Limnospira fusiformis SAG 85.79: one gene and its partner. The protein of the gene in region 2 interacts with the protein of the main gene of each other region in a pairwise test. Links are inferred from orthologs where the notes say so. Each region holds a gene or a part of one and is shown on either strand. Other genes may lie near its edges.

What was found.
Region 1: the proteins of gyrB (region 2) and gyrA interact in binary tests that used the Escherichia coli proteins (3 or more experiments, as listed by UniProt). The link is inferred for Limnospira fusiformis SAG 85.79 from one-to-one orthologs.

What each region holds. Positions count from the first base shown.
Region 1 is NZ_CP051185.1:1,664,855-1,668,123, forward strand. What follows is about bases 79-3,269. They hold gyrA (DNA topoisomerase (ATP-hydrolyzing) subunit A), read right to left. Parts: upstream 2,928-3,269; coding sequence 279-2,927; downstream 79-278. Other genes in these bases: HFV01_RS07930 (histone deacetylase family protein), read left to right, coding at 3,129-3,269. UniProt on the Escherichia coli protein: A type II topoisomerase that negatively supercoils closed circular double-stranded (ds) DNA in an ATP-dependent manner to maintain chromosomes in an underwound state.
Region 2 is NZ_CP051185.1:527,477-530,425, reverse strand. Bases 79-2,949 are described here. They hold gyrB (DNA topoisomerase (ATP-hydrolyzing) subunit B), read right to left. Parts: upstream 2,548-2,949; coding sequence 610-2,547; downstream 79-609. Other genes in these bases: miaA (tRNA (adenosine(37)-N6)-dimethylallyltransferase MiaA), read left to right, coding at 2,669-2,949; HFV01_RS02630 (LCIB family protein), read left to right, coding at 114-518. UniProt on the Escherichia coli protein: DNA gyrase negatively supercoils closed circular double-stranded DNA in an ATP-dependent manner to maintain chromosomes in an underwound state.

The sequences.
Region 1 (3,269 bases), 1.1 Mb from region 2 along the record:
ACCCAACGTAGTCAATATAGCAAAAGTCAGGCAGGAAAACCCGCCATGACTTTTGTTATATCGATTGGAAAGCACACTACTTAGGTTTCTAATCTGATTATAACCGATATTGTCAGATTTTTATATCCGATTTGTGCAACTTTTTTGTATTGATGGACTTGCTCAAATTGTTAATTGATATATTGAATTGATATATTGAATTGATATATGAAAAACTCCCCCCTAACCAGACCTATTAGGAGGAAATGGGGGGAGTAGGGTTTCTAGGTTGTCAGAGTTCAGTTATTGACTTCTTGAAGTTCAACGTCAGTATTAGGGTCAACATCAACTTCGGTATCGTCCCCTTCACCGGATAAAGGGACTAAAGCCACAGCAGCGATCGCATCTTCCTTATCTAAGCGTTGTACCCGCACCCCTGTAGCATTGCGGGACTGTCGAGAAATAGCGCTAATCACCTGACGAATAATAATCCCCCGGCTAGTAATTAACATCAATTCATCAGTATTATGTACCACCTGAAGCGCCACCACACAATCACCAGATAAATGGGGTTTAAACTTAGTAGCAATAATGCCTTTTCCGGCGCGATTTTGTAAGCGGAATTGAGACACAGGAACTCGTTTTCCATAACCCCTAGTAGTAATGACCAAAATAGAAACCCCATCAGGTTCAACTTCAGTAGTAGCTATCTCTTCAGATTCCGTATCATCCACCTCTTCAACGGTAGTATTTTCCTCCTCTTCTATTTCCGTTTCTTCACCCCCCAATTTAGGAATACTAGCCACAATGAAACTAGGGAGAATATCCATCCCAATGAGTTCATCATCTGGTTTTAGTTTCATAGCTTTAACCCCACGGGTAGCGCGACCGAGGGGTCGTAATTGTTTATCATCAGTGTGGAAATGAATAGCCATACCCAGGCGAGAACCGATAATAACGCTATCATCCACCTTAGCACTGCGTACCCAACGCAACTCATCTCCTTCATTTAAGGAAATCGCAATTATGCCATTAGAACGGATATTGTTAAAAGCGGAAAGGGCAGTTTTTTTGATGTAACCCCCCTTAGTTAGCATCACCAAATATTCATCGTTACTAAATTCCCCAACCGCCACCAAAGAGGTGATTTTCTCATCCCGAGGAATTGGTAACATTTGCACAATCGGAACCCCCCGAGCGATGCGGGAGCCGATAGGTATTTGATAGGCTTTTAAACAGTAAGCAACCCCCCGTTCAGTAAAGAACATAATACTGTCATGGTCGCAACAACTCAAGAAATGTTTAACCCCATCATCCTCCTTCATTTTAGTTCCAGATTTACCGCGAGTGGCGCGATTTTGAGCCTCAAAAGTATTAACGGGCATCCGTTTAATGTACCCTTGTTCAGTGAGAAGAATAATTGCTTTTTCATTAGCAATCAAATCGGTATCTTCTAGCTCACTTTCTTCGAGTTCAATTTCGGTCCGTCGGGGTGTGCCGTGACGTTGTTTAATTTCTTGAGCTTCCTGTTCAACAATTTCTAAAATCCGTTCTCGGCGATTTAAAATATCGTTTAGGTCAGCAATTTTCGCCAAAAGTTCTTGATGTTCTTGTTCAATTTTCTGAGCTTCCAAGGCGGTTAAACGTCGCAGTTGCATTTGTAAAATAGCATCAGCTTGTGGTTCAGAAAGTCCGAACCTTTCGATTAACTCCTGTTTAGCTGTAGGGCTATCAGCAGCATGGCGAATTAGGGCAATAATTGCATCAAGATTATCGAGAGCAATTAATAGTCCTTGCAGGAGGTGATCACGTTCTTCAGCTTTGCGTTTTTCATATTCAGTACGCCGCCGGATAGTGTCGATGCGGAAGTCTAGGAAAACATGGAGATATCGCTTGAGGGTAAGCAATTCTGGTTTTCCGTTAACTAGGGCTAACATATTAGCGCCGAAGTTGGTCTGAAGGGGAGTTTGTTTATAAAGGTTGTTGAGAACCACCCTAGGATAGGCATCTCGTCGGAGTTCCACGACGATCCGCATCCCTTCACGATCGCTTTCATCTCGGATATCTGATATCCCCTCCAGGCGCTTCTCATTCACCATTTCGGCGATTTTTTCGATTAAAGCGGCTTTATTGGTTTGGTAGGGTAACTCAGTGATGATAATAGCTTCCCGGTCTGGTCGTCCTCGGTGTTCAATGGTTTCAATTTGGGCAACTCCCCGCATGGTGATAGAACCCCGTCCGGTGGTGTAGGCTTCCCGAATACCAGACCTTCCGAGAATTTTCGCCCCGGTCGGGAAGTCAGGACCGGGAATATAGCGCATTAGTTCAGTATCAGTAATTTCGGGGTTATGAATTAGCGCGACTAAGCCATCGACTAACTCATTGAGGTTATGGGGGGGGATGTTAGTTGCCATTCCGACGGCGATACCGGAGGAACCGTTGAGCAACAGTTGAGGAATGCGGGCCGGAAGCACTAGGGGTTCTTGTTGGGAACCGTCAAAGTTATCGCCAAAATCTACGGTATCGGAGTCGATATCCCGCAACATGGCTTCGGAGGTCAGGTAGTGCAGGCGACATTCTGTGTATCGCATGGCGGCGGGGGGGTCATTATCGACAGACCCAAAGTTCCCGTGACCTTGAATTAGGGGCGATCGCATCGAAAATTCCTGGGCCATCCGCACTAGGGCATCGTAGACGGCTGTATCACCGTGGGGGTGATATTTCCCCAGAACCTCCCCTACCACCCGGGCGCACTTCCGAAAGGGGCGATCGGGCATTAGGCCTAGTTCATTCATGGCATACAGGATGCGACGATGGACTGGTTTAAACCCATCCCTGGCATCTGGCAGCGCCCGACCTACAATGACGCTCATGGCGTATTCGAGATAGGATTGCTGCATCTCGTTCCGCAAATCCGTTGGGATAATTCGGGATTCGGAAGCGCTCATAGAATTTAAAACTCCATTAATATTGCAAAAACCGTCGCTTTTTTGTGAAATAATTCAGATCAAATAAATTGATTTTCGATTATTATTTGAAAAGGCGCGACTAGGCTATAAAATTATAGCATACTTTGCACATATTTTCGATGGGAATCCCTCTCGGCCCTATTGCCTTTTTGTCCCCTGTTGTTAGCCCCGGCACGGTCAATGTTAACTGTTATCTACTCTGACGAATTTCTGGAACACAAAACGGGTTTATTTCATCCAGAACGACCCGAACGCCTCAAAGCGATCGTCCAAGGTTTGCGGGCCACCCCCTGGCGTGACCAACTGACTTGGTTATCACCC
Region 2 (2,949 bases):
GACAAAAAACTAATTTTGTGCATAGACTCAGACAGCGATAATCCCAAAAATTGACTTAGCACTCCCCCAAACCTATAATTTTTAACACTGATGAATATTAACTACCTTTTGCCATTTCTAAACATGGAGAAATCGGCAAAGTTTATCGGTCGGGAATAGATAAGGCTTCCCATGTTTGTGGTGCTTTAGAAGCAATTGTTAAGGAGTTAGAATCTGGTTATCTGCAATTAATGACCGATATGCAGGATATTGAGCAATCTATCATCCGTCAAAAAATCATTTTGGCGCTTAAATATGGGGATAAACCTAATCTAGTAGAAATCACTCAGTTAGCTAGTAAAATTATTTCAGAAGATGTAGAAAAGTTGTTATCTCCGGTGGATAATTTCGTGTTTAATTATGGGGTTATGACGGGGATTCAGATTCACGGCCCGATGGATACTCATTGGATTTATCCCCATGATTTTTATCTAGTTAGTTCTCAGTTACCAGGAGGCAAGAAAAACCTATTTTTGTAGGTTGATAGCAGCTAACCCACGGGTGAACTGGAAAGAACTGATGCGATCGCTTTCAAAAACTCAGCACATCAGTTCTCAGGCGGCGGGAAAATTAGATATCCAAATCAGTGATATCCAAACGAGGAGCATGATCCTCGATAAACTGGCGACGAGGCGCAACCCGATCGCCCATTAACACGGTAAAGATGTGGTCAGCCTCCGCCGCATCCTCAATTTCCACCCGTTTAATGCTGCGAGTTTCCGGGTTCATCGTTGTGTCCCAGAGTTGATTCGGCATCATTTCCCCCAAACCTTTAAACCGTTGGATGGTATAATTAGCATTATCGGGGAACTCAGCCAATTGTTGCTGCAATTGTTGCTCATTATAGCAATAGTAGTGATTGCGTCCCCTTTCCACCTTATAAAGAGGCGGACAGGCGATATAAATAAAACCCTGATCAACCAACTCTCGCTGATAGCGATAGAAAAAGGTTAACAGCAAAGTCCGAATATGAGCGCCATCAACATCAGCATCAGTCATAATGATCACTTTGTGATAGCGCAACTGAGACGGGTCAAACTCCTCCCCCTTAATACCCAATCCCAAAGCGGTAATTAGTGATTGAATCTCATTATTTTTGTAGATTTTCGCATCATCGGTTTTCTCAATGTTCAGAATCTTACCACGCAGGGGTAAAATCGCCTGAGTACGGCGATCGCGTCCTTGTTTAGCGCTACCACCCGCACTATCTCCCTCAACCAAAAAGATTTCCGACTCTTCCGGGTCACGGCTGCTACAATCTGCCAACTTTCCTGGTAACGGAGAAGATTCTAACACAGATTTGCGGCGCACCAAATCCCGCGCGCGCCGTGCTGCTTCCGCCGCCTTAAAAGCCTGAATAGCCTTCTCTAAAATGGCATCAGCCACATTAGGGTTAAAATCCAGAAACTCAGTCAGAACCTCGCCGACCAGGGAATCGACAATTCCGCGAACTTCGGTATTTCCCAGCTTAGTTTTGGTTTGTCCCTCAAATTCCGGGTCAGGAACCTTAACAGAAATCACCCCAGTCAAACCTTCCCGGACATTTTCCCCCCCCAGGTTAGGCTCATTATCCTTAATCTTATTACGCTTACGGGCGATCGCATTCATGGTGCGAGTCAGAACAGTTTTCAGCCCTTCCAAATGGGTACCACCATCAACGGTGCGGATATTGTTAGCAAAACCCAAAATCGTGTCGCTGTAGGCATCAACACACCACTGTAGAGCCACTTCCACCTGAACATTATTGCGTTCACCAGACACATAAATAGTATCTTCGTGGAGAGCCTGCTTTTCCCGGTTCATGTAGGTAACATATTCCTTAATGCCCCCCTCGTAACAGTAACTCTCAACCTTAGCCTCTTCCCGTTTGAGTAACTCCAGCCTGTTATCGGTGAGAGTAATGCGTACTCCTGCATTCAGATAAGCCAGTTCCCTTAAACGGCTGGCAATGGTATCATATTCAAACTCTATCCCCGTGGTGAAAATCTTGGTATCGGGTTTAAAGCAGACAGAAGTTCCCGTTTGGGTTTCTTTGCTAGAGTGTTCCTCTAGTTCTGTGACCGGAACCCCTCGCTCGTAGCGTTGAACGTATCGTTTGTGGTCTCGTAATACTGTTACTTCCACCCATTCTGATAAAGCGTTCACAACGGAGATACCCACCCCGTGTAAGCCGCCTGATACCTTATAGCCACCGCCGCCGAACTTTCCTCCTGCATGGAGAACAGTCATTACGGTTTCTAGGGCTGATCTGCCAGTTTTGGAGTGGGTGTCAATGGGGATACCTCGACCATCGTCAGTTACTCTGACGGAGTTATCTGGGTTGATCTCAACTTCGATGTGCGTGCAATAGCCAGCTAACGCCTCATCAACGGAGTTATCAACAACCTCATAAACTAAGTGGTGAAGGCCGCGTGGTCCGGTAGAACCAATATACATCCCCGGACGTTTGCGGACTGCTTCAAGACCTTCAAGAACTTGGATCTGGTCTGCTGAGTACGTGCTGGTCATCTAAAAACTGCTCCAATAATGGCGCTGAAGCCCAGGGGCTTCAAAAATGAGAAATATAGCCAAAATTGTAACACAAAAGGGTTATAGACGAGATGAGGGCAGGCTAAATTAAAGTTTGGATATGGGATATACCAATCATACAATCGACGATGGTCAACTTTTCACTCCTCCAACTGGGGTGATTGTGGTTTGTGGCGCGACGGCTACGGGAAAATCGGGTTTGGGGTTAACTTTGGCTAAACGCCTGGAAACGGTGATTCTCAGTGCGGACTCACGCCAAGTATACCGGGAGTTTGACATCGGAACTGCTAAACCTACTTTAGCAGAAAGGGAACAAGTCCCCCATTATCTGATTGATATCTGCGATCCGACGGAAACCCTAACTCTCGCAGATTATCAGGA